DNA from 2 places in the Paenibacillus sp. FSL R7-0652 genome. Region 2 is predicted to be linked to the other one. Evidence: predicted binding sites of a transcription regulator. Region 2 holds the regulator's gene; the other holds the start of a gene.

Region 1 (16,927 bases), 180 kb from region 2:
ATGCCCTGTTCGTTGCGGATCGGTTTAACTTTGGCATATTTAATTGCACTGAGTGAGTCAGCTGCGACCGAGAGTCCAGCGATACCGCAGGCCATTGTACGCAGAATATCACGATCATGAAGCGCCATTTCAATCCGTTCGTAGCTGTATTTATCATGCATGTAGTGAATAACGTTAAGAGTATTCATGTACAGTTTTGCCAGCCACTCCATCATCGGTTTGAAACGTTTCATGACTTCATTGTAATCGAGTACTTCACTTGTGATGGCAGGATACTCCGGTCCAACCTGTGCTCCAGATTTTTCGTCACGTCCACCGTTGATCGCATACAGCAGTGCTTTCGCCAAGTTGGCACGCGCTCCGAAGAACTGCATTTGTTTACCGATTTTCATTGCGGATACACAGCAGGCAATACCGTAATCATCGCCATAGATTGGACGCATCAGATCATCATTCTCATACTGGATGGAGCTGGTTTCAATAGATACTTTACTGCAGTAATCTTTGAAGGCTTCAGGCAGCTTCGTGGACCACAGTACAGTCAAGTTTGGCTCTGGAGCAGGTCCCAGGTTATGCAGCGTGTGCAGGAAGCGGAAGCTGTTTTTGGTTACGCGTGTTTCACCGTTCATAGACATCCCGCCGATGGACTCGGTCACCCAAGTTGGGTCACCGCTGAACAATTCATTGTAATCCGGCGTGCGCAGGAATTTAACAATCCGCAGTTTCATCACAAAGTGGTCAACCAGTTCTTGAGCCTGTTCTTCAGTCAGAATGCCTTCTTGCAAGTCACGTTCAATGTAGATATCCAAGAAAGAAGATACGCGTCCAAGAGACATCGCTGCACCGTTTTGCTCTTTAATTGCTGCAAGGTAACCGAAGTACAGCCACTGAAACGCTTCTTTAGCCGTTGTTGCTGGCAAAGAAATATCGAAGCCATGCATCTCGCCCAGTTGTTTCAGTTCCTGCAGTGCACGAATCTGTTCGGACAATTCTTCCCGCAGACGAATGACATCTTCATCAATGACGTCTACTTCCAGCGCGTTGAGTTCGCCTTTTTTGTTACGAATGAGGAAATCTACACCGTACAAAGCAACCCGGCGATAATCACCGATAATCCGGCCACGGCCGTAAGCATCCGGCAAACCTGTGATAATACCCGCTTTACGTGCTGCACGCATCTCGGCAGTGTAAGCATCAAATACACCTTGGTTATGCGTTTTACGAATGTTTGTAAATATATCAATGACACCTTGAGGCATTTCGAAGCCGTATGCTTCACATGCATCAATCATCATGCGAATTCCGCCGAATGGCTGAATGGAACGTTTGAATGGAGCGTCTGTCTGAACACCAACGATCTGCTCTTTGGACTGATCCAGGTAACCCGGCTGGTGGGATGTAATTGTAGAAGGTGTATTCACATCCACATCAAGCACGCCACCATTATCGCGTTCTTTTTTGGTCAGATCCGATACAATATCCCACAGTTCTTTTGTGTTTTGAGTAGCACCTGCGAGGAAAGATTCATCCCCGTAGTATGGAGACAGGTTATGTCCCAGAAAATCATTCACATCTACAGTTTTTGTCCATGTTCCTTTGGTAAAGTTTCTCCAGCCTGTTTGTTGTTTAACATCTTTTTCGATCACCGACATCGTAATCCCTCCGCTAATTTGGATTTCTGGACACTTCACATCATTGCAAAAACAAATCATCGTGAGTCCAGAGCCGCGATTTATGTGAATTGTTTCACATGAGCCGGAACACGTTCTCTCTACTGGGGAACCGGAACCGCGGAATGAATGTTTTTCTTACATTTTCAGTATACGTCCTGTTGGTTTCATCATCTGTGATTTTTGTCACAAAGCAAGCAATGTATGTCACTCCAGTTGGGGGTGTCTTATTGCACGACACGAGGGCTGTTCACACTTAACCACTCCGCGGGCAGAACAACTTCAGATCGCTGTTATCCCCGGATTTTTTCCATTCACTTTTCCAAAGTGAAAATCCGGTGATAAGCGTATGCTTCCGATGCAGCTTTCTTTCAGAAAGCTTTCAAGCGAACGCTCTGCTTCTTCCGTTTCTTCTGCCCGCTCCGTTATCGTGTGAACCTCTATTGTGCAAACAGCCACCCCCTCTTCCGTTCCTACCATTTGGGGAACCATTGCTCCGCTATGCTTGGAGCAACTAAGGGCTTGAATGAAGTTCCTGAAAAACGGACGCTTTGCTCCTCCGTTTTTCTGCCATTTCCGCTTGCCCACCTCTCCTTTCTCACCCCCTTTCCTTTTTCTTTATTAGCTCTTTCCACATGGATACGGCAATGGGGGCTCCCCAATACGGGGAACCCTGAATCAATTGCCTCAACTCTATGCGTCTTATTCAAATTTGCCGTAGAAAGCGTTGCGGTATACATCAGCCAGCTCAGTGACCAGCGGCAGTTTTGGATTCGCTGTTGTACATTGGTCTTCGAAGGCACGGTCAGCCAAGTAATCTACACGCGATTCGAAGTCTTTGGCGTCAAATCCGATTTCCTGGAACGATTCTTCGATGCCCAGTTTTTTGTTCAGATCGCGAATCGCTTTGATCAAGCTGTTTACGCCTTCTTCGGTTGTACGTGCCGGCAATCCGAGAATACGTGCAATTTCGGCGTAACGTTCATCAGCTACAAAGTGCGAATATTTCGGGAACGATGCAAATTTCGTTGGTTTTTTCGCATTGTAACGAATAACGTGCGGCAATAAGATCGCATTGGTGCGTCCATGTGCAGTATGGTACTGACCGCCCCATTTGTGCGCCAAACTGTGGTTAATGCCCAGGAACGCGTTGGCAAAGGCCATACCGGCAATCGTCGAAGCATTATGCATTTTCTCGCGTGCCAGTTTATCACCCTGCAGCGACGATTGTTCCAGGTATTGGAACACCAGCTGGATCGCTTTAATCGCCAGACCATCTGTATAGTCATTCGCCATGACGGATACGTATGCTTCAATCGCGTGAGTCAGTACGTCCATGCCGGTATCGGCTACTGCGGTTCTTGGCAAGCTGTATACGAATTCTGGGTCAACAATCGCTACGTCTGGTGTCAATTCATAGTCAGCCAGCGGATACTTGGTATTGCCGTGCTCTTTATCCGTAATTACCGCAAACGATGTAACTTCAGAACCTGTACCTGATGTTGTTGGAATAGCTACAAATTTTGCTTTCGATCCGAGTCTTGGATATTTGTAGATCCGTTTACGAATATCCATGAATTTTTGTTTCAGGTTGTTAAAGTCGGTATCTGGGTACTCATAGAACAACCACATCGCTTTGGCAGCATCCATCGGTGATCCGCCGCCGAGCGCGATAATGCAGTCCGGCTGGAAGCGTTCCATCATTGCTTTACCGCGATCTACTGTTGTTGTTGACGGGTCAGGCTCAACTTCAGAGAAAACTTCAATCGCAACCGGTGTCTGACGTTGACGCAGATAATGCTCTACTTTTTCCACATATCCGAGTTTGACCATCATCGCATCTGTAATAATCGCTACACGGGTAATGTCCGGCATTTTGGCAAGGTATTGGGTTGCCCCTTTTTCGAAGTATACTTTGTTCGGCACTTTGAACCACTGCATATTCACGGTACGACGAGCCACCCTTTTCACGTTGATTAAGTTTACAGCCGTTACGTTAGAAGATGTTGAGTTACGTCCGTACGATCCACAACCCAGAGTCAGTGATGGCATATTCGTATTGTAGATATCTCCGATTGCACCATGTGTTGAAGGTGAGTTCACGATAATCCGTCCGGTTTGCAGGCGATCCGCAAACTGGTTGATCACTTCTTCATTGTTCGAGTGAATCACGGAGGAGTGACCCATTCCGCCAAAAGCAACCACTTCTGCTGCACGCTCAATACCATCTTTTGCGGTTTTTACTTTGTAACATGCCAGCACCGGACTCAGTTTCTCTGCGGACAATGGGAATTTGGTGCCCACACCTTCAATCTCGGCTACCAGAATTTTAGTGCCTGCCGGTACTTCAATGCCGCACATTTTGGCAATGTTCACAGCGGACTGACCTACAATGGTCGGGTTAACTGCACATTTCTCTGCGTTGATCGCACCTGCCGTCAATTTGGCGGCTTCGTCTTTGTTTACAAAGTAACAGCCATTCGTAATCATTTTCTTTTTCACTTGATCGAAGATCGGTTCTTCAATAATAACCGCTTGTTCGGAAGCACAGATCATACCATTGTCAAAAGACTTCGACAGAATCAAATCCGTTACCGCCTGGTTGATATCTGCACTTTTTTCAATAAAGCAAGGTACGTTACCCGGTCCTACGCCCAGCGCCGGTTTACCACAGCTGTATGCTGCACGCACCATGGCTGATCCGCCTGTCGCAAGGATGAGAGCCACGTCATTGTGATTCATCAGTGCGTTGGTACGATCCATGGACGGATCATCAATCCATTGGATACAGTCGGCTGGAGCGCCGTTTTTCACAGCAGCTTCAAGCAGAATTCTGGCTGCCTCGCGGCTGCATTTCTGTGCTGAAGGGTGGAAACCAAAGATAATCGGGTTACGTGTTTTAATCGCAATCAGTGCTTTAAACATCGTGGTGGATGTCGGGTTGGTTACAGGCGTGATCCCCATGATAATACCAACCGGCTCCGCAATTTTCTGGAAGCTGTCGTACTCATTGTCTTCAATAACGCCTACTGTTTTTTCGTATTTAATGCTGTTATAAACATACTCTGTAGCGAATATATTTTTAATAATTTTATCTTCATACACACCGCGTCCTGTTTCTTCTACGGCCATCTTGGCGAGCATCATATGTTTATCCAGTCCCGCAAGCGCCATAGCCTGCACAATCCGGTCAATTTGTTCCTGATCCATGGACATGAATGCTGCATGTGCTTTGTTTGCTTTGTCAATTAACGTTTGAATATACTGACCTGCTGTCGGTTCTTTTGTTGGGGCGACTTCATTCTTTACAGCCATCTCCCTCATCCTCCTAAAGGTTCGTATTGGTTTGTCTCTCTTCTTTACATCCACATCGTATCATGGGGAAAAGATATATTATGTGATTTTTTTCACAAAGTATGACAAATTTTAGTTAAGTTTTTAAGAGCCCCGCGAAAGGGACATTTCCCTTTCTATTTAAAATAGCAGCCCTTTAGCCTCATGCTTCCCCTCCAAAAGTGAATTTAATCACAATGTTTGAAATTTCGCCATTTTTAAACGCTTTCCATGCCCCTCAAACGGTAAGATTAGGTATATACTGAACTTAAAAATTGAACCACCGCAATTTGTACCGTACCTCCACACGGCCGAGATGCCCAGATCAGGATGGCACAGTTTGCGGCGAACCTCGGAAGCATCAAGCAGGTAATGATCAGCTGACCGGGGAGACAAAGGGGAGATCAACGTATGGGAGAACTAACAAATGTACTGGAAAAGCGCGGAAATACCAACTGTTTCTCGGAAGTAAATTTTAACCATCTGCTCGTCACGATGAAAGACCGTACTTACCCGGAAGGAACACATCTGTACTGGGAAGGTGACGTCTCTGACAAACTTTATTATATGAAACGGGGACGTGCCCAAATTACCAAATCAACGGACGAGGGCAAGGAACTGATTATGTATATGTACCAGACGGGAGACATGATTGGTCAGGCTGATCCGTTCTTCGGCTCCAGACACAGCTTTTCGGCGGAAGTCCTGGAGGACAGCGAGATTGGCGTACTTGAACATAAGGATCTGGAGATGCTGATTTGTCAGCATTGTGACTTTGCGATTGATTTCATGAAGTGGATGGGCATTCACCATCGTCTCACCCAAACCAAGTTTCGGGATTTGATGCTGTACGGCAAACCAGGGGCGCTCTGTTCTACCTTGATTCGGCTGTCTAATTCCTATGGCGAACCCCATGGGGATCATGTGATGATTCATAAAAAAATTACACACACTGACCTGTCCAATATGATTGGAGCTACACGTGAAAGTGTGAACCGCATGCTTAGTGATCTTCGCAAGAAAGACGCGATTGAATATGACAACGGCATGATTGTTATCAAAGATCTGAAAATGCTGCAGGGCATCTGTCACTGCGAACTGTGTCCGAATGAAATCTGCCGCATCTAAAATCTGCAGTCTGCCTTTTGCTGAGTCGAGCCGAGCTGTTCAGGCCGCTTAAAGATATGACTTGTAAAAGAATTCATGATACGTAAAGAGCCCAATAAAATGAACCATCATTGGGCTTTTCGTGCTTCCTATTATTTTTCAGGACGCATTGGACGTGTTGACAAGTTCAAGTTTTACCGCATCACGCGGACTTAATTTCATATCCAATCCGTTCTCCATTAACTCCTTCTCATTCACCTTAATCACCCAGCGCTGGTTCATCCTAGGTGTAATATTCTCCACGGCTACAACAAATTTGTTGTTTTCCGACAACCGCACAACCCCACTGGACTTCAATACGTCACGAACCGTGCACTCCTGTACATAAATACCGGCATACTGCCGATTCAGATTCGGGTTATCCGGGCCGCCACTTACTTTCAGCAGGGTTGTCTGATAAGCGGCACCGCTGCCCCCGCCGTCAGCGGCTTTGACGTATATAATCACTTCATCTTTGGCATGAAGCTCCGTATCCCAATTCTCTAGTTCAACATCCTTGCCATTCAGCTTGACTGCCCAGGTTAGAGAGGAGTCTAGCGAAACCTCACCCACGGATTGGATGCGGCTGCCATCAGCCGTAAAATCAACCAGTCCACTGTTCAGCAAAGCTTTTTTGAGCGTTAACCCTTCACTGAAATCACGTTTGATGGACTTCGTCGCATCAGGTAAAAAAGTACTGCCATCAATGGCAACAGTAATTGTATTGGCTGAATCTTTCTCTGAGACAACCGGCTGCTCGGAAGGCTGCGTCTCTCTGGTACACCCCGTCAAAATGGCGAGAATAAGCAAGCATAGACCTATGTAACCGGGAATTTTCTTCATCATGTAGGTAACACCACCCTGCGTAAAATCATTCACCCTGTTGTCCATACCCTTTATTATGGCACATTCTGCAGTAAAAAACAGTGTCAAAGCCGTTACTTTTGTACTGCTGCAGCTTGAACTTATCCTATTCAAAAAGGAGAGTCTGCAAGCAGACCCTCCTGTGCTGCATAACCGTGCTGTTAACCAGGCCGTTATTGAATGAAAGCCTGCATATAGGTGCGGCCTCCGTCACCATCCTTCAGATATGGATTGAGTCCGAACGTTTGGTTGTCTGATACAAAAACGCCAGTAAGCAAACGCCCTTCAAGTAGGGCACCGTCAACCTGCACGCAGCAGGACGGAGCATCCACGTATTCCTGATACAAAGGAATATGCCCGTATGGCTGATGGACCTTGAACAGCTTGCCCTGCTCATGCAGCGGGCGATCGGAGAAATACGTTGGCACAATATATCGTGCAATGACGTCCAGTTCATCCGCTGTATAGAAGGGCTCATCACCAAGCCACGGTGCGAACATACGAATCTTTTCATATTGTGACCAGACGACAGCCTGAATCAGCATTTCAATCTGAACCAGCTTCCCGTTACCGGCTTTAAGGCACAGTCGGTCGTTGTGAAGCTCTTTTTTCACATGAGACACACGATCTGGCAGCCGCAGCTCACAGCCGATACATTTCCAGCCGCTGGGCGCTTGAATCCACTTCTGCAGCACCGCCGGAGACGATTCTGAGCCAGCGCTGTTCACAAAATAATCCTCTGCTTGAGCAGGGTTATCACTACCCGAATGTGAATTTGCCGAGCGTTTGAACAGTTCTGCTGTTTTCTGATAAATCAGATGAACCTGAATGGATGCGCTCTCAAGTTCTGCAATATCTTGCTTGCCGTAGCGTATTTCACGGGATAAGCTTTCTTCTCTCATGACAAGTGGCCTCCTTCGCTCCGGCCGTTTGCGGCCATTTTCTATAGATTATACTACATCTCATGACAACATGTGCACAGGAAGCAGGAAAAAGCATCACGTAAACGATCCCGTAAGACAAAAAACTCTTGATTTCACTGGAAATCAAGAGTTTATGTTATACCTGGTAACCGCATCTGCCGGGTTTATTCTACCCAATGTTCAGCCCAATCCTGGATCTGATTCATAACAGGCTGCAGTGCCTTGCCCTTCTCGGTCAATTCATATTCGATTCGAACCGGTGTTTCCGGGTAGACATGACGTACCAGAATGCCTTCGCTCTCCAAGTCTTTCATCCGTTCAGATAACATTTTGTCACTCATGGACGGAATCAAATTAGAGATGTCTTTAAATCGTTTTGACCCACTCATCAATGTTTGGATAATTAACCCGTTCCAGCGCTTGCCTAAAAAAGAAAACGCCGTTTCAAAACGCGGACACATCCGCAGATCTTGGTCTTCCACTTTCATCACCTCTTTAGAGATCACTCAACTTACGTTTTGTTAGTATATTTCATAATAACACATTTGAGCTGTAAAGAAAACGCCTGCCGCAAAAAACTTCAAATTTGAGAAGCAGAACTTGCAGCTAAATCAGATACCTTCAGTATACAACACGTTATGGCAGGTCACCATGGGAAATATCGTGTAACAACCCATATCCATATATTACCCAAAAAGAACCCTTCTACCACAGTCAGATGACTTGGAGAAGAGTTCCCGGTATGACCTTATTACATTATGATGTTTATCCATGAATAAAGCTGCTGCGGCTCAGACCAGCACGCCACCAATTGGTCTTACAGGTTCGCTTTTGCCATATTGCGGCTTGGAGCTGTGTGCAGGGTACGCCCATTTTACAGCATTGCTGATCACTTTCAATATTTCCGGGTTATAGTAGGTCGGATACGTCTCGTGTCCAGGCCGGAAATAAAAGATTTTACCTTCTCCGCGGCGGAATGTACACCCACTCCGGAATACTTCACCGCCTTGGAAGTTACTCACAAACACCAGCTCATCCGGTACTGGAATATCGAAGAATTCGCCGTACATCTCTTCTTTTTCCAGTACAATCTTAGCATCGATGCCTTCCGCAATCGGGTGGGAAGGGTTGACACACCATACGATCTCCTGCTCATCTGCTACACGCCACTTGAGATCACAGCTCGTTCCCATCAGCGCCTTGAAAGGCTTTGAAAAATGACCGGAATGCAGCACAATCATGCCCATGCCGTTCAATACACGCTGCGTGACCTTCTGTACAATCTCGTCGCTAACGCGATCATGTGCCATATGTCCCCACCATATAAGCACATCTGTAGAGTGCAGCACTTCATCACTCAAACCATGTTCAGGCTGATCGAGTGTAGCTGTACGAATCGCAAATCCCTCGCCGCCAAGTCCGTCAGCAAGCGCACGGTGCAGGCCGTCAGGGTAAACTTCCTTTACTTCATCATGTATTCTCTCATGGACAAACTCATTCCAAATGGTGACGTTAATCATAATTAATTTCCCCCTAGTATAGCTCTAAACCCACCACATATCGCCCAGCGGTTCCTCGATCAATACTTGCTGGAGATTTTGTACGGCTTTAGAGAATCCTTCTTCAACCGACATCAGACCGTCTTCGTGTTCGATACTTACAACATAGTCATAGCCAACCAGACGCAGGGCACTCATAATGTCCGCCCATGTTTTGTTATCATGTCCGTAACCCACGGAGCGGAACTGCCAAGCCCGATCCAGCATGTTTGTATAATCCTGCATATCCGTTACCCCGTGTTTGTTCACGTTTACCGGATCGATCGTTGTATCTTTGGCATGGAAGTGATGAATCGCGTTTTCCCGACCCAAAATGTGGATCGCCTGTACCGGATCAATACCCTGCCACCACATATGACTCGGGTCGAGGTTGGCTCCAATCACTTCGCCTGCTGCTTCACGCAGTCTGAGCAGGGTTGCTGGCGTATGAACGGAGAATCCACCGTGCAGCTCCAGACCTACTTTTACGTTGCGATCTGCAGCAAATTTACCCCACTCGGTCCAGTAAGGAATCACTTTGTTTTCCCACTGCCATTTCAAAATTTCCTGAAAATCATTCGGCCAAGGCGCAACAGGCCAGTTTGGATATTTCGCATCTTCGTGATCTCCAGGACAGCCGGAAAATGTATTCACAACAGGCACTTCCAGCTTTTCCGCCAGCTCTACGGATTTTACGAAATCATCGTGAAATCCCTTCGCAATATCTTTTTGCGGATGCAGCGGGTTGCCGTGACAGCTCAGAGCGCTGATCGTCAGACCGCGTGATTCCACTGCGTTCTTGAAGTTTTTGAGTGCTGCAGGATTGCTCAACAGTTCATCTGGCTTACAGTGAGCGTTCCCCGGGTGTCCACCCGTTCCGATTTCTACTGCTTTGAGTCCCTTGGAAGCTACATAATCAAGTGCATCCTCTAATTTACGTCCACCGAATAGTACCAAAAATACGCCGAGTTTCAAGTGCAATTCCTCCTTGGATTAAATAGTGTATGATTGCTGTATTTTGCTGTTCCGTTCTCATGCTTGTTTAGTTATTGTGGAAAAACAAGCATGATTCTATCCCGAAAATTAAACGTATCCACTCATGGATCTCCAAACGTGAGACTTCATCACACATTCGTGGAGACTTTATCATCCATTAGTGAGATTCAACTGTCTCGTTCTCGGATTGACCTTCATTCGTTGTTACAACGCTGTCGTAGGTGCTCTCCAGATGAATGTGCTTGCCTTCAAGAGAAGAACGCTGAAAAGCATGCATGGCTTCTAACACATGATATGCAAGTTTGCCGCTTGCCTTATGCTCGCGTCCGGCCCGAATGGATTCCACCATCTCGGCCACACCAATCCCTCTCTCGTTATGGCCGCTTTCGAATGCGGGCTGAACCGTCTCCCACGTGTCTTGACCATACCGGCGAAGCTTGACTTCACCATTAAAGAAGTTGGGATCAGGTACACTGAGTGTGCCTTCCGTGCCATAGATTTCGATACGGGGCAGATCTGAAGCTCCGCGGATATCAAAACTTGTAATCATCGTTACGATCGCACCTTCAGCAAAATCAATCGTCCCAGCCAAGTGGGTTGGCGTCTGGATGCGAAGTGCCGTCCCTTCCTTCGGGCCTGAACCAATTTTGCGATCCGTGATTTGGATGCCTGCGGATGCACTGATCCGGCGAATCGGACCCAGCAGCGTGATCAGAGCTGTCAAATAGTAAGGCCCCATGTCAAACATCGGCCCGCCCCCTGCAGCATAGAAAAACTCGGGATCAGGGTGCCATGCCTCCGGTCCACCACCCATGAAAAAGGACGTTGCTGCGATCGGCTTGCCAATTAAGCCCTCTTCAATCGCTTTACGCGCAGTCTGGATGCCTGAGCCAAGGAATGTATCCGGTGCGGAGCCAACATACAGCCCTTTTTCCTCGGCAAGCTCGACCACTTTGCGTCCATCTTCCAGTGAAATGGCCAGCGGTTTCTCCGCATACACATGTTTGCCAGCTTCCAAAGCAGCCACATCGGTCATGGCATGACTGCCAGGAACCGTAAGGTTCAGCACAAGTTCAATCTCATCATTTTGTAACAACTCATCTACATTGTAAACGTTTGCGATATTAAATTCATCTGCCCGTTCCTGGGCACGCTCACGGATCAGGTCAGCGACCGCCACAACCTCGATATGAGGGTTTGTTTTGAGATTCTCCAGGTAGATGGCACTGATGTTACCGCACCCGATGATGCCTGCTTTCATTTTCTCCACGATGATGTTCATCTCCTTACGTACCTGTAAGAGCTATGTTCTTCTGTTTAATATGCTTGTTATCACTTTAGATCGTTTATACTGCTCAACTCTAAGTCTATGGTATTCTGTTTGCGCTTCAATTAAAATGAATAATATGATTAAAACATGAACTATCTGGTCATAATTTTTCGAATTTTAAGGAGTGCACATATGCCAACAGATCATACCTGCCAAGTTCTTACAGCAGGCTTTTCATTCCATCGCAAACCCTATTCCATGGTGCAGCTCGACGGAGTTAAAAACTATTTGATGCGGCTGCAGACCGATGGACGCTGTCGTGCTCGCATTGACGGCTCCATGTCCATGGTTGACGCAGGGGATCTGCTTCTTTTTGACCCGGACGAGCCTTATGAGCTGCGAATTGATAATGAGTACAATCCTATGGGAGAGCGGCTTGTGGAGAGCGGAGATTATCATATTTTCTTCAACGGTTCGTGGGTGGACGATTGGTGGAAACGCCATAAACGACCGACTCGAATCAAGGTTGAATTGTCGGAGAGCCTGTTAACCCTGTTCAGACAGCTGATTCTGGAGCAGCGCCGCCTCTCCAATCCTTATCCCGAAATTTCAAGTTATTATATGCGTATCCTGTGTCTAGAGGTGGACCGGCTGCTCTCGGAGCATCCGACGAATACCAAAACCAATTTTGTCGCTTACGAAATTAAAAATTACATCGAGGAGAATGCCTCCTCTCTGTTCAAACTGAACGATGTGGCAGCACATCTGGGCATCAGCGTATCCAGGGGCGTGCATTTGTTTAAAGAAACGTTTGGCAAAAGCATCATGCAGTATACACTCGATGTGCGGCTTAACATGGCAAGAGAGCGAATCATATTTAGTCCAATGACGCTGGAGCAGGTCGCTGAATCCTCGGGCTTTAACAACTATACATACTTCCACCGTGTATTCCGTTCCCGGTTCGGTATGTCACCGAAAGAATTTCGCCTGATTCACCGGGAACAGATGTAACGATGCCGTCGTTTCGTTCACATCATGCTGTATTTTTTTGTTATTCACTGTTCAGTTGAATTTTGGGATATGGAGCAGTATACGTCCAATAAACTTATTTGCGCGCGGCGATGGCCTCGGACACCACCATAGCGAGGTCCTCGTTGCCAAACATGGAAAGGACGCCAAGGACGGTGTCGTCGGGAATATCTCCGGCTTCCTCCTTGGATATAATCAGCTTCTGCACCTGCTGTAAACGCTCATTACTCTGCTGCTCCGGATATGCCTGGCGGTACAGCTCCTCCGGGTCTAGCCCGTTATTCACACACCACTGAGCAAACACCAGGATCATCATCTCTTCTTCCTGCTTATAGGACTCAATAACGGCTTCCTCAATCTGTTTGCTGCGTTCCCTTTGATATTCATCCATGATGGATCTGCACCCCTTTATGTGTAATTCTTAATTCAATTCATCTTCTTGATCAGCAGCTCCGCAAGCTCATGGCTGTCCATAACATAACTCGCACTGATCTGACAGTCATCGGGGGTGTCCAAGCAAGCAAGGAAATGATCTACAGCTCCGGCAAAACCTCTGCGTGTCAGCACCATATCCCAGCTTCCAAAGGTCTCTTTCGTCTCCAGTTTCTCCTGTTCTGCATAGTGGGCGGTATCCATATTCACAACTTCTACCGATCTTCCTCCGCCGTGCAGCTCCACTTTCTCTAGGTCAGCCCCTGCGGCACGAATCATTTCAAATCGGGCGAGTGCAGTCTTTCCCTGCCCCGCTGTTCCAGCCGCATGCAGCAAATGACCCTGATCATCTTGACGAAGCCACTGGTCCAGCAGCTGCACATCGTTATCTGCGTACCATAACATCAGATCAAGCATATGAATGAGATCATCATAGATCGTCTCGGCGGCCGGGCGCTCCTGAATTTCTGTACGGTGCTTTGTGAGGGTGAGCGATTGATAACCTCTTCCTGCCTGCATCCACTCTTTTGCCTTTTGATACATCGGTGCAAATCTGCGGTTGAATCCCACTGCGAGCAGCAGACCCTGTGCTTCTGCGAATGCAGTCATTTCTTCAGATTCGCGAATTGTATAGGATAATGGCTTGTCTACATAAACGGCCAATCCACGCTCGAGACAAGCCATCACAATTTCAAAATGCGCTTCCGTGGCTGTATGTACAAACACCGCATCCAGTTCCCAGGTCAGCAGCTCTTTCAGATCCGTTGTGCCCCGCTCAATCCGATATGCATGCTGCATCTCCTTCACCGGTTCTGGTGAACGGTTCATGATGCCAACGATCTGGGCATGCGGATGAGCCGATAAAAGCGGCAAATATACTTTACGTGCGATTCCTCCGAGTCCGATGATGGCAATTCGGGTACGCTTGATTGTTTCCATGATGAGCATTCCACCTTCATTTGAATTCATTCGTCAGCCTTCTGAATAACCCGGCCTATGACTTTCTACGTCCTATAGTGTAACCTCTCAGCTTCCAACTTGCCAGTATACCGCAGCAGCAGAGGCTGCATTGTTCACAAGATGGTCTGCCGTGGTAAACTTATATAAGACAGCAGAACCGGCTTATGCTGAGCATTACACAAGGTTCTGAACTGAAAGGAGCGTTTTGACTTTTGCGAAAATGGTTATGGCTCCTCGTTTATGTTTTACTTGCCGGAGTCACGTTTATTTACAGATATGAACTGCTGGCATGGGCCGATGGCCATCAGTCCATCCCGCTTTTACTTTCCATGGCGACGCTGTTTGCTCTCGTACCTGTCATCCCATACAAAGTTATTATTATTGCGTTTGGTTACAGCTACGGCATGACCATGGCAGCATGGATTTGCTGGCTCGGCACAACGATTGCGGCGATACTTGTTTATGCTGGAGCAAGAACTATTTTCAGGCAGCAGGCTCGGGTCTATCTTGAACGTATTCGCGGCTTGAACCGTTTTACCACATGGATGGAGGCACATCCATTCATGGGTGTGATGACGATGCGTCTGCTGCCTGTTGTGCCTCAGATGGCCGTTAACATCTATGCAGGCATCACATATATACCCTTCTGGGTGTTCATGGCAGCAACGGCGATTGGTAAAATGCCTGCCATCTTTGTATTTGCATACGCAGGTGCCCAGGCAGGCTCATCAATCTGGCTGAGTTTGGCGATACTCGCTGGTTATATGGTCCTTATGACGTTCGTCTTTTTATTGTTCCGCCGCCGGTCACGCAAGAAAGCGTAAGTAATACCACGCAGCCTCAACTCTCATTCAAGCTTGCTCACGCGATGCCGCTTGGTTGACTTGACCATTCGGGATATAATAGTAGGGTAAGCCCAATATGTAGAGTAACCAAATAGATTAAACAGCAGATTGCTGGAGCGAGAGATCAAAACAGAGCCGATTGGCTTCATGCTCCGGTACGGAATGCTGGATCTTCATCAGAAATGGAGTGAATTCAGAATGGAACAACAGTCATTAGAGAAAGCAACATTTGCAGGCGGATGCTTCTGGTGTATGGTATCCCCTTTTGAGGAACTGCCCGGTATTCATAAAATCGTTTCGGGCTATACAGGCGGACATACCGAAAACCCAACCTATGAGGAGGTCTGCTCGGAAACGACGGGGCATGTTGAGGCCGTTCAGATTACGTTTGATCCCTCCATATTCCCGTACGAGAAACTGGTCGAACTCTTCTGGCAGCAGATTGATCCGACAGATGCAGGCGGTCAGTTCCATGACCGCGGATCATCTTATCAGACGGCTATCTTTTATCACAGTGAGGAACAGCGCAAAATTGCCGAAGCTTCCAAAGCCGCGCTGGAGAACAGCGGACGTTTTGACAAGCCCATCTTCACACCGGTCCTGCCCGCAAAAACGTTCTATGAGGCTGAGGAGCATCACCAGAATTATCACCGTAAAAACCCGGCTCACTACAAACGTTACAGCAAGGGCTCAGGCCGCCAGGACTTCATTGAACGCAGCTGGTCGGGTAAGGTAGACAAAAGCGGGCTGAAAGATCGCCTGACCCCGCTTCAATATGAGGTGACTCAGAACAGCGCTACGGAACCCGCATTTCATAACGAATTCTGGGATCATCACGGGGACGGCATCTATGTGGATATCGTATCCGGTGAACCCCTGTTCAGTTCTACCGACAAATACGATTCCGGCTGCGGCTGGCCAAGCTTCACACGTCCGCTTCGGGACTACAATGTGAAGGAAAAAACGGATCTCAGCCACTTTATGATTCGTACCGAAGTCCGCAGCCGTGAAGGCGATTCCCACCTCGGACATGTATTTACGGATGGTCCTACAGAAGCAGGTGGTTTGCGTTACTGCATCAATTCTGCTGCTCTTCGTTTTGTACCGAAAGAGGATCTAGAAAAAGAAGGCTATGGCGAATATCGCGTTCTGTTCGAATAACCTGCAGATGTGAACGGCTGTAGAAAAAGCGTCCCAAGGATAAATGGCAAAAGAGCATCGGGTTGATCCCGCTTGCTCTTTTGACGTTTTTGGACCGGGTTAAACTTGCGTGCTGCATTTTCATACTGTATCGTCGTTATGCTTTTAATCGATTTGTCCCGCCGATTTTCCAAACCTAGCTGTTCATACCCATGACTGTAACCTTCCTCTTGTATCTCTGCCGCAATTTCCATAAGTCTGCTTCATTTGAGATTCACTTAGCTTAGGCACTTTATGATTATCACCATGACGCCGCAGTCGTTCCCTTCACCGCTGTTCCTTCTCACCTCTTCGCAAAATTCAAACTACATCGTGGTCTCTGTCGGGCGCGTTATCTCCTCTGTATTTGCATGTTTAATCTCTTCTGCTGTAATCTCTGCTTCGTTAAACTGAACTTTCAGCCCCGGAATCATACTTATGAGCATGATAATCACCGAGATCACATATACGATAAGCAGTGAAGTATGGTTCATAATCACACCTGCGAGCGAGGAACCAAGCAGCATAGTTCCCATAAACAGAGGGGTAATTGTTCCATTTACCCTGCCGATCAGATGCTCATCAATCCGGCTGACCATATAAGAAGAGATGATGACGTTAATAAAAGCGAGACTTATTGAACTGAGGAAGGTCAGACCCATCGTCAGCCAGAGCCAGCTGGACAAAACTTCACCCAGCATAGTTACTGCAAGGCAGAGCAGGCCGATGATTAATGTCTTCG
Region 2 (16,927 bases):
GGCCGACAATTAATAAATCTTTCTCGTGGGTCAGAAAGGCCAGCATAAAAAAACCAATGCCCGTTCCGAAAAATAACAACGGGTAAACGACAGCCCGGACAGTACGCCGCCAATATAGAAATCCCAGTCCGGGAAACAGGTTTAATAAAAATGCAAGTAGTTTATTACGATCTGAATGCACAGTCGTCATTCCTTTCTGTATCAGGCCCTATACAAACAACCATTCAAGGTTTGGGCTTGAAGTTATCGAGCCATGAGGCAGCTGCCTCGGTCCATTTCTCAGTAAACGAGCCTGCTGCGTCGCCTTCTTGGAATTTATGATAAGGAGCTACCTTGTCAAACAGTCCGGAAGAAAGAAAAATCAATGTCAAACAGGCTGCTACGGCGTAATGAAATGTTCTGTGCTCAAACCATCGGCGGTTTCTTCCACCACGGGACTTACGTGCTTTGCCTGCAGTAGGCAGATTCTCGATTCGGTTCATCACGGTATCGGTAAAGTTAACCGGATTCGTTAATTCAGGGTAGTCCTGCTTCAACCCCAAAGCTTCGAGATAGTGCTGCATCGCATCGGGTTCATGAAGAAGAAACTGCTCCATCCGAACGGCTTCTCTTTCAGTGAGTCGACCCTCGATATAATCACTCCACTGCCGAACAGTGTATACCTCATTTGTACTCACGCCACTCCTCCTCCTTCCAATGATTTCGAATCCACTGCCTGGCTCGGTATAACCTTGACTCAACCGTTTTTACAGCAACCTGGGCCTCATGAGCAATTTGTTCATAATTTTTCTCACTCAGATAATACGCGGTGATGATATCCCGATGCTGGGGAGGCAGCTGGTCGATTTTTTTGCGAAGAATCTCCTGCCGTTCTTTGCGAATAACACGGGATAGAACGTCTTCATCCCGCCCAGGCAGGTTCACGATCTTTTCTTCTCCGCCCAAATCTTCAGCACTTCTTCTGCCCAGCCTGCGTTTGGCATCGATGGCCTTATGAAAGGCAATCCGGGTTATCCACGTTTTGAAACCTTCGGACCGGTAATCGGGGAGAGATTTGTAGATCTGAATGAACGCCTCCTGAGCAGCATCTTGTGCATCCTGGTCATTACGCAGTACAGAATACGCAACATGATAAACATGCTGACTGTATTTGTCGATCAGAACACGCATCTTGGATGTATCTCCTTGACGGATTTGTTCAATTATTAGCGCTTCATCAATAACTCTCCCCTCCTCTCCACTTAAATAGACGACAGCTGGTCAGCTGACCCCTGCACGAATGTTTAATTTTTTTATAATAACATACCTATACATCATGAAAGGACCCGGTTGTATTAGGATAATGATGACATCAAAAAAAACAGGCACAGAATGATTTCTGGCCTGTTTCTCTTATTAACGTCCCCCATTACGGAAACGCTGCGTATACGCTTTGGCATCCTGCACATTTTTAACCCGATTCCTGCTCCACTCCAGCAGGATTCGATCAATATACCGGAAGTGCACTTTTCCTGCAAAAACAGCTTCCTTCAAAGCCATTAGAATCAGCTCTTCCTGATAACGGTCCTGATCCAGCCAGCTGGATATGGTCTCACATTCCATTGGCGAAAGAGGCCGGCCAAATTCTTTTTCAAAAATAGAGAACATATTTCGTTCTTCCTCTTCTTTTTGAACACTGTTCGAATCTGGACGTGAAGTATTCCTTTTCTGCTGCTCCGACCGGATATGCGCTGCTTCTTCCGCAGTACACACAGCCAGCTTGGCATATAAACCGTTCAGGTCATACCGCTCATACTGAATATCCCGTTCTTCGTCACGATGTTCATCGATGGTAATATAACCGTCCCGCATCAGCCGCTGCAGCATTCTCGCAATGCCTTCGGGAGCAAGTCCCATCCGTAACGCAAGCTCTTCAAGCGTTGGAAATTCGTTGAATTCTGCCTGACGGAATCCCAGCAGCTGGATCAGAAGCAGTACCTCTGTATCGGATAAACCCAGCTGATGATAAAAACGTAATAAAGCATACGGCACCCACGCTGTGCCTGCGGCCATACCATAGGCTGCACCACTTAACCATGCTTTGGAGGACATGTCTTCCATATGCTCTTTGCCGTTCAGCATTAAGGGTACAGGCGATAGAGCATACGAGGGAATGCGATGGTCTCACGAACATGGTCAAGTCCACAGATCCAAGCTACCGTCCGCTCCAATCCCAGACCGAAACCGGAGTGAGGAACCGATCCGTATTTACGCAGATCCAAGTACCACTGGTACGCTTCATCCGAAAGGTTGTGCTCTTCAAAACGCTGCTGCATCAATTCCGGATCATCGATACGCTGTGAACCACCAATAATCTCACCATAACCTTCTGGTGCAATCATGTCGGCACACAGAACAACTTCAGGGCGATTCGGATCCGGTTTCATATAAAATGCTTTGATTCCAGCCGGATAGTGGGTGATAAATACAGGCGTGTTGTATTTCTCGGCAATCGCTGTTTCATGCGGCGCACCAAAGTCTTCTCCCCAAGGAATGTCAAAACCTTGTCCATTCAGGAACTCAATCGCTTCGTCATACGTAATACGCGGGAACGGAGCCGTGATGCCTTCCAGTTTGGAAACATCACGTCCGATGGATTCCAGTTCGGCGCGGCAATTTTTCACCACAGATTGAACGACATGTGCGATAAATTTCTCTTGTACGCGCAGACTTTCTTCATGGTCGACAAATGCCATCTCCGGCTCGATCATCCAGAACTCAATCAGGTGACGGCGTGTTTTGGATTTCTCTGCACGGAATGTTGGACCGAAGGAGTAGACTTTACCCAGAGCCATGGCTGCGGCTTCCATATACAGCTGTCCACTTTGCGTCAGATACGCATCTTCATCAAAATACTTAATATGGAACAGGTTGGTCGTTCCTTCAGCAGATGAAGGTGTCAAGATCGGCGGGTCCACCTGCGTGAATCCGTTACCATCAAAAAACTGCTGAACCGCGCGGATAATCTCTGCACGTATCACCATTACGGCCCGCTGCTTGGTAGAACGAAGCCACAGATGGCGATGATCCATCAAGAAATCAACACCGTGTTCTTTCGGTGTAATCGGATAGTTTTCCGTGAGGTGAATGATTTGCACGCCGGTAACCGTCATCTCATATCCGGAAGCACTGCGCGGCTCTTCACGGATAATACCTGTCACATAGACAGAACTTTCCTGTGTCAGGCTTTTGGCATCATTCCAGATGTCTTCGCTAACTTCACTCTTTACAACAACACCCTGAATATATCCGGTTCCATCCCGCAGCTGCAAAAACTGAATTTTACCGCTGGAACGCTTGTTGTTAATCCAGGCGCCGATCGTTACGGTTTCACCCACATGCTCATTCACATTACGAATTACACAATTCGTATCCATGCCCATATCTCCCCTTGGTTCCATAAATTTGAAAATGCAGCGGACAGGTTCGACCCTGTCCTCTGCACTTCCTTGTCATCCTGTATTTACTTTACAGTTAGATTACTTAGAATTCAATACGATTCGGTGGGTATCACGTGCAATGACCAATTCTTCGTTCGTTGGTACTACGAGTACGTCCACTTTTGAATTTTCAGTTGTAATGCGGCGCGGTTCACCGGAACGAATGGCATTCAGTGCCTCATCCAGTTCTACACCAAGGTATGTCAGCTGCTCACATACTTTTTGGCGAAGAACGACGGAGTTTTCACCCACACCTGCTGTGAATACGATCACGTCTACACCGTTCATTGCGGCAGCATAAGAACCGATGTATTTACGAAGGCGGTATTCATACATTTCGAATGCAAGCGTAGAGTTCGGCTCGCCTTTTTCCATGCCTTCCGTAATCTCTCGCATATCACTGCTGATCCCGGAGATCGCCAGAAGCCCGCTGTGTTTGTTCAGCATGGAATTCACTTCGCTTACGCTCAGTTCTTCCTTGTTCATCACATAAGGTACGATAGCAGGATCAAGGTCACCGCTGCGTGTTCCCATCATCAGGCCTTCGAGCGGAGTCATCCCCATCGATGTATCCACAGATACGCCGCCTTTAACTGCAGTCACACTACCGCCGTTACCGACGTGACAAGTGATGATTTTCAAGTCTTCTACCGGACGACCAAGGTACTCGGCAGCTGTTTTGCTTACGTAGTCATGGGACGTACCATGCGCGCCATAACGACGGACTTTATATTTTTTGTAAAGTACGCGTGGAATAGCATACAGGTACGCATGCTCAGGCATCGTTTGGTGGAATGCAGTATCAAATACCATAACCTGAGGCACACCCGGCATATTCAATTCGGCCGCACGGATCCCCATCATCGCTGCGGGGTTGTGAAGCGGAGCCAGGTCGAACAAACGACGGATTTCAGCTTTGGCAGCGTCATCCACCAGCGCTGACTCTTTAAATGCTTCACCACCATGTACCACACGGTGTCCGACAGCTTGAATTTCGCTAACGGAATCCAGTACACCATTCTCTTTATGCGTCAGAATATCGATGACTTTGCGGATCGCAGTCGTATGCTCCAAAATTTCACTAACTTCCGTGACTTCTTCGCGGCCAGTCGGTTTATGTGTCAGAATGGAAGAATCCATCCCGATTCGTTCAACCAAACCTTTTGCAAGTACAGATTCATCTTCCATATTATACAATTGATATTTGAGCGAGGAACTTCCCGCGTTAATTACGAGTACTTTCACAGCCGGTCACCATCCTTGTCGTACTTGAAGAATCCTTCTCCTGATTTCACGCCCAGATGACCTGCGCGCACCATTTTCTTCAGGACAATGGAAGGACGATATTTCAATTCTCCGAATTCACGGAACATTCTTTCAAGAGCTGCTTCAACGGAATCCAGTCCGAAGCGATCAGCCATCTCAAGCGGCCCGTGCTGGAAGTTGTATCCGATACGCATTGCATCATCAATGTCTTCAGCTGAAGCTACACCTTCTTGCAGTACGTGAAGCGCCTCGTTGATCAGCAGGCAGATCAGACGTGAAGTCACAAATCCAGGGGATTCATAGATCATAACGCCTTTTTTGTCTACCACTTCTTCAACAAAGCGGCGAGTTTCTTCGAATGTAGTATCCGACGTTTTCAATCCGCGAATAATCTCTACAAGATCAACCCGGGATACCGGGTGAATAAAGTGCATACCAATAACACGCTCTGGATACTTGGTCGAGCTTGCAAGCTCGGTCAAACTCAGCGTGGACGTATTACTTGCCAGAATAACATTGCTTGGACATACTTGATCCAATTGGTTAAAGACCGCCTTTTTCGCTTCGAGATCCTCCGAGATTGTCTCAATGACCATATCACAAGAGCCCAGTTCAGCGAGGTGTCCTACTTTGGTAATCCGGGAAAGGATCAATTTTTTCTCCGCTTTGGTAATTGCCCATTTCTCAAGCTGCTTATCGAGATTTGTTTCAATCATGTTATACGCATGATCCAGCTTTTGTGTGGTATGCTCCACGAGAAGCACATCAAGTCCTTTGGCTGCGAGCATTTGGGAAATTCCTTGCCCCATCGTGCCGCCGCCGACAACTCCTATTTTTTTGAAAAACATGGTTCTGCTCCATCCTTTCGGTTCTCTATTTCTCTATTGTACCCTGTTCGCCGAAAATTACAAATTTCGACCCAACAACTAATAATATCTTAGCACGAGTGAAATGTAAAAAAAAATAACCAGCATAAAGAAATTATGCTGGTAAACGTGCACTGTCACGAAATTGACAACGAAATTGTTCCCCTGACAAAACTTCCTCACGCATCAGAATGTCGAGGGAATTGTCGAATATTGTCCGCTGTTCCTCAAGCCGGTGTTTGGTCTGCTCCATCAGTTCCTGCAGAATCATTTTATTCTCCCGCATCAGCTCTTCAGTAGTCACCATATCCATATTAACAATTCCTAATGAGGTCAGACCCGAAGCCATCATCGTCTGGACTACGTTTGTCGCCTGCTCAAAGTCATTACGCGAACCTGTCGAGCGTCCGCCATAGTACATCTCTTCAGCGGCCGCACCGCCCAGCGCAATCATGATCTGCTCCTCCAGGAATCGTTTGGTGTACAGAAACTGCTCCTGCTGCGGATTATGCCGTACATAACCGAGAGCCTGTCCACGCGGACTAAGGGCAACCTGGCTTACACTTCCCGGGCGCACAAGCTCTGCCATAATGGCATGGCCCAATTCGTGAATGGCAACTCTTTTCTTCTCTTCCACGCTTGATTCACGATCCGTCTTCTCACCCATCATCACTTTATCGATCGCAAGAGACAGATGACGCTGTTCTATATGCAGCAAGCCCTCGCGCATCGCATAAATCGCAGCTTCGTTCATCACACTTTCCAGCTGGGCACCCGAGAATCCGTAGGACTCTTCAGCCGTTTTCTCCAAACTAACATCCTGCGTCAGAGGTTTGTTTACAGCATGAAGCTCCAGAATATGTTTTCTTCCCTTTTTATCAGGCAAATCGACCTGAATATGACGGTCAAAGCGCCCTGGACGAGTAAGGGCACTATCCAGCATTTCCTTGCGGTTCGTCGCCGCGATCAACAGTATCCTAGGTGTTTCAGAAGTATATATCCCATCCATCTCCGTCAGCAGCTGGTTCAATGTCTGATCATACTCGCGCTGCTGCCCGCCTTCACGTTTACCACCAATAACATCTATCTCATCAATAAAAATGATTGCATTTTCTTTGTTTTCCTTCGCAGCCCGCGCTCTGGCATCCTTAAATAAATCGCGGATACGGCTGGCCCCTACACCGACATACATTTCGACAAATTCACTGCCTGACGCAGCTACAAACACAGAATCTGTATAGTGTGCTGCCGCTTTGGCCATCAATGTTTTTCCCGTTCCCGGAGGCCCCGTTAGTAATATACCTTTGAGCGGGCGAATCCCGAACTTCTGTATCTCTTCATGTCGGATGAGAAAGTCAAGCGCTTCTCTTAACTCCTGCTTGGCACTGTCTTGGCCTCCAATTTCTTCAAAGGTCAATTTGGAAGGTCCTTTTTTCTTGCGTTTGCGTTCTTGTGCGGCACCTACAGTAATTCCGCCCCGCATCTGCATCATGAACAGTAAACCTCCAACGAGCAGCAGAGCAATCAAGATCGGCACGATATTAACACCGATAAAGGCTAGAAAAATAATCAAAACAGGAACAAATCCAACGGCTGCTTCTTTTGTCCATTTAGGCATTAGGCCACACTCCTATCTGACCGGGTATACGCGGCAGTATAATGAACTTGCTGGCATCTCCGTCTCTCAGACTTACATAAACATTGTTGTCATCCATCGCTGTATTGACTTGAATTCCTCCTACTGCCATCTTCGACAAAGTCGGTGTAATCTCGGCGTATTGTTTGTTTTCCATCGCTTGGGCTACAGTAAACATCGCATCGCCCCACCAGTTCTCCAGCGCCTCATTGGAATGATCTACAACGTCCAGTTTAAGCGCACGTGAGCCAATCAGGTTCTGTCCTTCTTTGTGAATATACTGGACCAGTTTTCCCAAATCCACATTTGGTTTCAAATCAAGTTTCATTTGTACATCATTGCGGTTAATAGATAATTGAACACTATTGACTCCCTCGTATTGAGTAACCATTTTTTCAATCGGGCTTTGTACGGCTACTTGACGATATGCGAACCAACCTCCAAATAACAGGACGGCAGATATAACAGCAGTAAGAACAATAGGCAATACTTTCAGCTTCAAATGAATTACCCCTCCCAAAATGAGCCTATCCTCGATCTACAGGCTTATATTTATAATCATTAATCAAAGAGTGAACTTGATGTCTGCATCGTTAACTGCAGATTTTTTTGCGTTTTATTGTAACTTCAGTACATAAATGAGTATATCACATCGTATATACAATATCGAAGGTGAAAATATGAATAAATTATTAATTTTAACTATTTAATTCACAATCATTTGATAGAAAAGCCAAAAAACCGGTTCAGTCGATGTGCTGACTGCCGGTTTCCTGCTCTTTTTAGACTCTAGCTGTTCGGTACGGTATAGACCAAATCTACCTGCTCTCCATTGCTAAACCGATAAAAACGATAATAATTATGCGTACCATCTTTGTAGTACACTTGCCATACGTAGATATTATTCACGACACCTGGCATGATCCGTTTGATCTCACCACCCGGCACCTCGGAACTAAATCGGCTGCGAATCTGCGTTTCGGACATCCCGTTCTGGATCAATTCACTGTGTACTCCCGCAGCGCCCTGGACTGGCTGGTTGTTGTTATCAAATTTAACCCACACCATTACGTTTTGATTATCTTTATTTTTGGCGGTCATCGTCCAATAGATGTTGTCAGAGCCATTCTTCTCGCCCCAGACGTACTTTCGAAGCTCATCAGGCGATGTAATCCCCAACTGGTCTTGTGCGGCTTGTACAGCCAATGCCTCTTCTTTACGCTGATCTTGTGTTACATAGACGTAATACCTTTGAAGTCCAAACAAGATCAGAACCAGAATGAGCAGCGATATCCAGATCCACTTCTTTTTCTTCTTCAAGAGCTGAACTTCCTTTCTCTGAATACTGCGCGTTGATGGCCAGCTTGTCTTTTAACGGGCAAGAAGCTGATCAAAGGCCAATTGAGATTCCCGCAAAATGCGCTCCTCATCCATTGTCAAACACTCGCCATGTTTCACCACTTGTTTTCCGTCTACCCATACATGTTCCACATCTTTAGCCGAGGCAGAATAGATCGCATGAGAGATCAGATCCGTATGCGGATAAAAATGAGCCTGTTCAATATTCAGCGCAATAAAATCTGCCTTCATCCCCATTCGCAGCGCACCCGTGTCGTTCAGGAAAATAGACTTCGCGCCGAAACCTGTTCCAAGCAGCAGTGCTTCACCCGCAGGAACCGCAGTTGGATCGCCAGATACACCTTTATGAATCAGTGCGGCAAGTCTCATTTCCTCAAACATATCCAGGTTGTTGTTGCTTGCGGGTCCGTCTGTACCCAGAGACACGGTAACCCCTGCTTTCAACATAGCAGGCACACGGGCCACTCCGGAAGCAAGCTTTAGATTGCTGCCCGGATTATGCGATACTGCCACATCATGTCGGGCCAGAATCTCAATTTCTTCATCGTTCAGATGAACCGCATGGGCTACAAGCGATGGAAGTGAGAAAAAGCCATGCTTCTCTAGGTGAGCTACAGGGCGCAGGCCGTAATCTGTCACGTTCTGCTCTACTTCACGTAATGTCTCTGACATATGCGTGTGCAGCGGCAGGTTAAGGTCATGCGCGGCCTGTACAAGCTTCTCTATGTAATCTGGAGGGCATGTGTAAGGTGCGTGCGGGGAGATAACCGTTGTGATCCGTCCATCCGCCTGTCCGTTCCATTCACGCGCAAATGCTGCGGACTCTTCCAGCTTGCGCATCTGCTCTTCTTCGGAACAAAGTCCAATCACACCGCGAGCCAGTGCAGCTCTTGCCCCGGACTGTTCAACCACTCTTGCCACCTGATCCATATGATCATACATGTCCAGGAACGCTGTTGTTCCGCCTTTTAGCATTTCAAGCACCGAAAGCGATGCGCCCCAGTAAACGTCTTCCGAAGTCATTTTTGCTTCCATCGGCCACATTTTTTCCTGGAGCCATACCTGAAGTGCCAGATCGTCCCCATGACCCCGAAGCAGTGACATGGCCGCATGACCATGCGTATTGATCAGACCCGGCAGGAAGAGAAGTCCTTTTCCATCCACTTTCGCCAGTTGCTCGTCTCCATCCGGCAGCGTCTCACCAATATGCACAATCTTGTCATCCTGAATGACCATATACCCTTGAACTATTGTCCAGTTTGCGCCTTCGTTTACGGCAAATTTACCGTTTTGAATTACCCATCTATTCGTTGTTGTCATCAGACTCTTCTTCCTTCCCGTTTTCTAAATAATAAGCCAAACTGAGCAGATCTGTTGTAAAGTCAGCGTGATGGATACGAACATGTGATGGTGTTTTTAGAATCGTTGGTGCAAAATTCAGAATTGCCTCGATTCCCGATTCAATCAGCTGATCCGCGACGTTCTGAGCTTCCGTATCCGGAACCGTAATAATCCCGATGCGAATGTTATCTTTTTGTACCGCTGCTGCAAGCTCTTCCATCGGCTGGACAGTCAGACTGTTAATCTTACTGCCAATCTTCGGTCCGAACGCATCAAAAATAGCAACAATCTTCATATTGTCTTTCAAGTAAGCATTGTAGTTGGACAACGCTTGTCCTAGATTACCCGCTCCAACCAGAGCCACATTAATCTGCTGGTCAATCTTCAAAATGTGACGAATCTTCTCGATCAGATAAGAAACGTCATACCCGATTCCTTTACGGCCAAAATCACCAAAATAAGCCAGGTCCTTGCGAATCTGGGCCGGATTCAGATCCAATCGCTGTCCAAGCTCCTGTGAAGAAACTGTGGTCACCTCACGCTGAACCAACTCGTTAAGATAACGCAAATATACGGGCAGACGCCGTACTACCGCTTCCGAAATTTTATCCGATTTCATTCCTGCTCCCCCTTACCATTGCCACGATAAAATAATAAATATTGAAAAATGGAGCATTCTGTATACATGCAAAATATGCATCATTCCTCATACAGAATGCCCGTATTGTTGGGATTATAAGTTCATGATGTGCTGCTTTTCGAAGTCTCTTTCGAGTTTAACGCTATGCAGAAGTACAATGCAATGCTATAGCTTACAAAATCGAATCATTTTCATTCACGATGGGACGATCCAGCCATTCGGCGATACGCGGAACCATCTGTTCTGTCAGCATATGCTCCATTTTGGGTCCAGGTAAGGAATACAGGAAGTACTTGCCATAATAAGCTTCAATTACTCGCGTATCATACACGATAACGATCCCCCGATCCTTGCCTGTCCGAACCAACCGGCCAAATCCCTGTTTGAACCGGATGACGGCCTGAGGGACAGACAGTTTCATAAACGGATTTTTTTTCTGCTCCTGCAGCAGTTCACTCTTTGCTTCCAGAAGCGGATGGTTAGGCGGCTGAAACGGCAGCCTTACGATTGCGAGACAAGTGAGGGCTTCACCTGGAATATCTACCCCTTCCCAGAAGCTGCTCGTACCCAGCAGAACTGCCGCTTTGGCATCCTGGAATCTTCGTGTGAGCTTGGAACGGTTACCGCTGTCAACGCCTTGGCCCAATAGGGAGATATCATTCCCGGATAAAGCCTCCTTCAACGGCTCATACACTTGTCTCAGCATTTTGTATGAGGTGAACAGCACCATCATACGTCCCTGTGTCGCAATCGCCGTCTCGGCAAGGGACTGTACCAGCATCTGTACAAAGTGAGCATCTCCTACACTGCCTTTCAGACTTGGAAAATCACGCGGAATGACTAACAAGGCCTGTTCCCTATAATTGAACGGTGAAGGCAGCATGGATGTAAGAAGGCGGTTATTGTCGGAAGCTTCCTGCAGGCCAAGCTGTTCAATCATGAATTGGAATGACTTATCCACGGACAGCGTAGCCGACGTAAGCACAACGCTTTTCTTTTTATCAAAAAACATCTCTTTCAGCTGTGCACTTACATCTACAGGAACAGCATACAGCTGCAGTGATTTGCTGCGGAACTGGCCGCTGGCCTCCATCCAATACACCGTCTTGGCATCGTCCATACGCATGAAGAATCTTAAATTCTCCTTTAATGTCGTCAGATCCTTTAACAGCCCGGTGATATCCGTAATTAAACTGTCAGACTGATAATCGTCCTGATCCTCTTTCACTTCAAGCAGCAGCTTATCCCCTTTGCGCACCAAGTCACCAAGGGTCACATAGATTTGGTTCTCCAGTTCCTGCAGCTCCTGCCATTTCGCAGGTTTCTGCGAAGCCTTCAAACGAAGGGAGAACTGCCCGGTTTCACCTGGTGAAGCATCACTGCGTTCCGGCAGCAGGCCAAACAAAGCGTCGCTCAGACGGTCCCACATCTCCTTAACCTCAACGGCAAGCGGGAACATTTGATCCACCATAGAACCCCACTGCACCGCATTTTCATGTCCGGACAGCTGAGAACGCAGCATCGGCAGCTGACCGTTGCGGCTGTCTTTGAACAAGCGGGTCAGCGTGTGAACAAGGGTGAAGTACTTCATATGAAGACCCAGATGTTTACCTGCTACATCTTCCAGATGATGCGCCTCATCAATAACCAGACTTTCATACGCGGGCAGCAGCTGATGGGCAGCCTTCACGTCAGTAAACAGCTTCGAGTGATTGGTAATCACGATGTCAGAAAGTCCTGCTTCATGTTTGGCACGATGATAGAAGCACTTGCGGAACCACGGACAGGATCTGCCGAGACAGGACTCGGATTCACTCTGTACCGTCTCCCAGAAATCGCCTCCGCGTGCACTGAGGTTTAATTCTTCATCATCACCCGTCTCGGTCTGTGTGAGCCATACAATCATTTGGGCTGCGGTGAAGTAGTCCTCTTTAGGCGTGGCAAATTCCCGTTTATTAATCTTGTGCTCGAATTTACGCAGACACAGGTAATGACCTCTGCCCTTGAACACCGATGCTTTAAACGGAAACGGAACCACCTGCGTCAGCATCGGAATATCCCGTTCGCGCAGCTGCTCCTGCAGGTTAATGGTGTGGGTGCTTACCATCACCTTCTGCTCCTGTTTGACACTTTCATAAATGGCAGGCAAAAGGTATCCCAGTGATTTTCCGGTTCCTGTTCCGGCTTCCAGCAATAAATGTTTCTCTTCGTCCAGCGCCTGTCGTACGCTGCTGAACATCTGTGTCTGAGCTTCACGTTCTTCGTAATGATCCAGCGTCTCTTTGAGGTTGTCTCTTACCTGATCCATAAACTGATCAAAGCTGACACCTTCCAGCGGATTCGCTTCTCTCTCATCACGTGGCGCTCCGATCTCCGTCCAGTCGCTAACATTAAGCGCGAGTTGACGATAATACGTATGTCCATCGAGGTCCTGTATCGGGTCTGCTTCCTTCTCGGCACGAAGCCCGTCAAAAAACCAGCCAAGGTCGCTGTCTTCCGGCGCAAACAGATCGCTAAGCCGCTGAATGGTAATCAGCGGAAGCTCCCGCAGCTCATCCAGACATTTGAGAAGCACATGAGCGGTTGCCAAGGCATCACTATCCGCCTGATGAGGACGGTCATGCTCAAATCCGAATTCGGCTGATACATACCCGAGCTGATAGGAACCCAGCGAAGGAAATGTTATTTTCAAGAAATCAATGGTATCCAGAATACGACCCGTAAACGGTAAATACCCGCAGCGGTCCAGCGCATTCTGCAAAAAATGAAAATCAAATGCAACGTTATGGCCTACCAAAACCACATCGTCAAGAAGCGGTACCATCTCCATCATCATCTCTTCGAGGGATGGAGCATCCGCTACATCTTCTTCTGTAATTCCGGTCAGCCCTGTAATGAACGGCGGAATAGGCACACCCGGATTTACATAAGAACTATATATTTGAGTTATGCTGTAGTCATGATCTATGATGGCAAGTCCGGCCTGTATAATCTCACCGTCGGACTGCGTGCCGGTTGTTTCGAAATCCAAAACGGCAAATTTCATTGCAATATACGGTCCCTTCCATTCCAGTCTATGTTACAGCATAGCAAAAAAAAGGGCATTTGAAAATTAACTGACAAAAAAGCGGTGTTTCCGCCGCTATGCCAAAGGAGGAAACACCGTTCTTTTGCCGCCAAATGCCACACTCTTAATTGAGGGCAGTCAGCTGATTTGCATATTGCAGTTTACCTCTGTTCAGCCTGCATACTTCCATGTTGTACAGAGGTTCGGTCAACGTCGGGTCATACTGAAGGGCTTGAGCAAACAGCGACCATGCTGCGTCCAGATTGTACCGCTTGGCTTGAATACAGCCGAGGACATTACAGACAAGACCCTTTAGCCTTGCTGATCCGTTCAGCAGCATAATCTGCTCTAAATGAGCTTCAGATTCGGACATCTGCTCCAGACTTAAGTAAGCGAGCGCGAGATAAAACCGGGCTAGGGCACTATCCGGATAATCATCCACGACCTGTGAAAATTGGTCGATCGCCTGCGGATACATCTGCAGCTTGAAATACCCCTGTCCACGGCTGAAACATTCCAGATGAAGCTCAGGCAGCGACGTGACGGCCTGCTGCTCCGGCTCAAGTGAAGCCGGCTTTTCAAGCTCCTGCTCCCGAAGCTGGCTCATTTTCTCTTCAAACATCAGCCATTCATCCAGCATCCCGTCACTCATGCGTTTGAGCAGATTCCATTTGTGCTGCAGCTCCTGTTTGTCCAGACCTTCAGCGGAAGGATAGCCCTTGATAATTTCATCTAACATGTCGTTCATTTCGGCGAAAACATGCTGGAACATCGATGCATCCCCACCCTTGGAAAAATGGATTAGTGCAGTGTGACCTGTACTCATTTTCTGCTGGATGGGCCGATTTCATTCTCCTTCCCAGCGGATTACAGAATCGTGGCGTGAACTTCCTTTTTCATCGTCTGCACCGGCTTGTTCTGACCGTCCACAAACACCACGGTTGGTTGATGCGCATTCGCTTCTTCCTGGGACATCATCGCATAGGAAATGATAATGACAGTATCTCCAGGCTGCACAAGACGCGCTGCGGCTCCGTTCAGACAAATCACGCCACTGCCGCGCGGACCCGGGATTACATAAGTTTCAAGCCGTGCACCGTTGTTATTGTTTACAATTTGCACTTTTTCATTTTCCATCAAGTCAGATGTTTCCATCAGGTCTTCATCAATGGTAATGCTTCCCACATAGTTCAAATTGGCTTCCGTTACGGTAGCACGGTGAATCTTCGATTTCATTAATGTTCTAAACAAGGGACGGCACCTCCATTTTTTGGATACGTATGTTATCTATTAATCTTGTTTTCCCGAATTTCACAGCCAGTGCAATCAGCAGATCTTCATATGCCTGTAACGGTTCGTCACCCGCAAGAGGTTCAAGACTCGGAAATGCCTGAATCTCCGCATAATCGATGACAGCATGCGCAGCGGTACCAATGTGTTCACGGAGCAAACGACGAATGTCATCCGCTGTAACAGCTGTCCCGGAATCTACAGCTTCTTGTGCCGCACGCAGTGCCTGAGACAGCACTAATGCCTCCTCACGCAGTTCTGTACTCAGATAGACATTACGTGAGCTGAGTGCCAAACCGTCCTCTTCACGAACGATGGGACAAGGCACAATGTCAATCGGCATGTTCAAATCATGTACCATTTGTTGAATGACTGCCACCTGCTGCGCATCCTTCATGCCAAAAAAGGCTTTCTGCGGCTGTACAATGTTGAACAGCTTGGAGACCACGGTAGTTACTCCGTTAAAATGTCCCGGACGGGATGCACCGCACAAGCGTTCTGTAATGCCGGATACTGCAATCGTAGTTTGCGTCGGCTGCGGATACATCTCCTGCACCGAGGGAATAAATACGATATCCACACCTTCTGTACGAGCTGTTTCAACATCCCGTTCCTCATCTCGCGGATAACTGTCGAAGTCTTCATTCGGTCCAAATTGAATCGGATTGACAAAAATGCTCAATACTACGATATCGCTTTGCTGTCTGGCCGCCTGCATCAGACTGGCATGGCCTTGGTGAAGATATCCCATGGTCGGCACAAATCCTACCACGGCTTCTCCAGAACGGATGGCTTGATTTTTACGCATCAAGCTCAGTTCCTGTCTTAACTCTGCGATCGTGCGTATGACTTTCATCAGCGCGTTTCCACCTTTTCTTTGCGTTGTCCGTACAATCCATCCAGCACACCATCTGCTGCACTGAAGACATGCTCTTCAGCCGGGAAGGAGCGATCCTTCACCTCTTTTACATACGTTTCAATACTGCTGCGAATCACACTTCCTACATCACCATAAGTTTTGACAAATCGTTTAGGCGTGTATGGTGAAGCATATTGAACCACATCATGAAAAACGAGTACTTGACCGTCACATCCCCGCCCTGCTCCAATGCCAATGGTCGGGATCGACAATTCCTTTGAGATTGCTTCGGCCACTTCTTCCGTCACGAGTTCGAGCACGATGCCAAAAGCCCCTGCGGCTTCAAGTGCTTTGGCTTCATCCATCAGACGTTTGGCATCTGCTGCATCCTTGCCTTGAATCCGGTAACCACCGATCTGATTCACCGATTGTGGTGTCAATCCAATGTGACCGAGCACAGGCACGCCTGCTTGCACAACAGCCTTGACTGTCTCCGCGATTTCAACGCCGCCTTCCATTTTGACCGCATGAGCATGACCTTCCTGCATCAATCGACGAACACCCTTCAATGTTTCATCGATGCTGCCGTGATACGTCATAAAAGGCATGTCTGCAACGATAAACGTATGTTCCGCACCTCTCACAACCGAACGAGTGTGGTACACCATATCGTCAATCGTAACTGGCAGAGTTGAATTGTAACCGAGGACAACATTACCCAAAGAGTCGCCTACCAGAATAATGTCAATGCCAGCTTCTTCAGCGAGCAGAGCCGTTGGATAGTCATAAGCCGTAATCATGCTGATCGGAATGCCGTCCTGTTTGTATTTTTTCATTTTCACGATATTCAAAGCTTGTTTCCTAGCCATTCGTTTGTGCCCCTCTCCCTTTTCAAATAAACACAAAAAAACCTTTTAGTTTTTCCACTAAAAAGTCCCGAAAAGTCAAAAAAGAGTCACTTGCGATCGTCCCTTCTGTCTCGGTCCTCTTCGGCTCAGAGCAGAATCCAACAACACATTTGTACCAATATTCCATTGTTTCTTGCCCTTGCCGCCTGCATAAGAACGCATCAAGCAGAACAAAGGTTTACTGCTCCGGAGTGCAGCTCGGTCTGTACATACCCG

What was found. Region 2 encodes Rex, which represses fermentation and respiration genes when NADH is low (regulators of the CRP and FNR family bind a similar motif). Its sites were predicted from a motif close to TTGTGAAATATTTCACAA; they were not measured.
Region 1: adhE (bifunctional acetaldehyde-CoA/alcohol dehydrogenase) is a predicted target of Rex. The motif match lies at 5,066-5,083, and genes of this name have one in related genera.

The regions. Positions count from the first base shown of each region.
Region 1 is NZ_CP152001.1:4,216,998-4,233,924, forward strand. It holds gene pflB (formate C-acetyltransferase) at 1-1,652, opposite strand, end outside; gene MKY97_RS18745 (hypothetical protein) at 1,953-2,258, opposite strand; gene adhE (bifunctional acetaldehyde-CoA/alcohol dehydrogenase) at 2,373-4,985, opposite strand; gene MKY97_RS18755 (Crp/Fnr family transcriptional regulator) at 5,415-6,131, shown strand; gene MKY97_RS18760 (hypothetical protein) at 6,270-6,995, opposite strand; gene MKY97_RS18765 (hypothetical protein) at 7,187-7,915, opposite strand; gene MKY97_RS18770 (helix-turn-helix domain-containing protein) at 8,101-8,424, opposite strand; gene MKY97_RS18775 (ThuA domain-containing protein) at 8,728-9,456, opposite strand; gene MKY97_RS18780 (sugar phosphate isomerase/epimerase) at 9,481-10,449, opposite strand; gene MKY97_RS18785 (Gfo/Idh/MocA family oxidoreductase) at 10,628-11,740, opposite strand; gene MKY97_RS18790 (AraC family transcriptional regulator) at 11,933-12,751, shown strand; gene MKY97_RS18795 (hypothetical protein) at 12,846-13,160, opposite strand; gene MKY97_RS18800 (Gfo/Idh/MocA family oxidoreductase) at 13,196-14,140, opposite strand; gene MKY97_RS18805 (VTT domain-containing protein) at 14,374-14,985, shown strand; gene msrA (peptide-methionine (S)-S-oxide reductase MsrA) at 15,205-16,167, shown strand; gene MKY97_RS18815 (MFS transporter) at 16,512-16,927, opposite strand, start outside.
Region 2 is NZ_CP152001.1:4,034,431-4,051,357, forward strand. It holds gene MKY97_RS17785 (multi-tm2 domain protein) at 1-190, opposite strand, end outside; gene MKY97_RS17790 (hypothetical protein) at 225-677, opposite strand; gene MKY97_RS17795 (sigma-70 family RNA polymerase sigma factor) at 664-1,170, opposite strand; gene MKY97_RS17800 (DnaD domain-containing protein) at 1,396-2,100, opposite strand; gene asnS (asparagine--tRNA ligase) at 2,121-3,416, opposite strand; gene MKY97_RS17810 (acetate kinase) at 3,519-4,724, opposite strand; gene MKY97_RS17815 (3-hydroxyacyl-CoA dehydrogenase NAD-binding domain-containing protein) at 4,721-5,593, opposite strand; gene MKY97_RS17820 (AAA family ATPase) at 5,727-7,229, opposite strand; gene MKY97_RS17825 (hypothetical protein) at 7,222-7,749, opposite strand; gene MKY97_RS17830 (DUF5590 domain-containing protein) at 8,037-8,567, opposite strand; gene MKY97_RS17835 (amidohydrolase) at 8,619-9,926, opposite strand; gene MKY97_RS17840 (redox-sensing transcriptional repressor Rex) at 9,910-10,566, opposite strand; gene dinG (ATP-dependent DNA helicase DinG) at 10,760-13,633, opposite strand; gene MKY97_RS17850 (tetratricopeptide repeat protein) at 13,779-14,426, opposite strand; gene panD (aspartate 1-decarboxylase) at 14,522-14,905, opposite strand; gene panC (pantoate--beta-alanine ligase) at 14,898-15,800, opposite strand; gene panB (3-methyl-2-oxobutanoate hydroxymethyltransferase) at 15,800-16,672, opposite strand.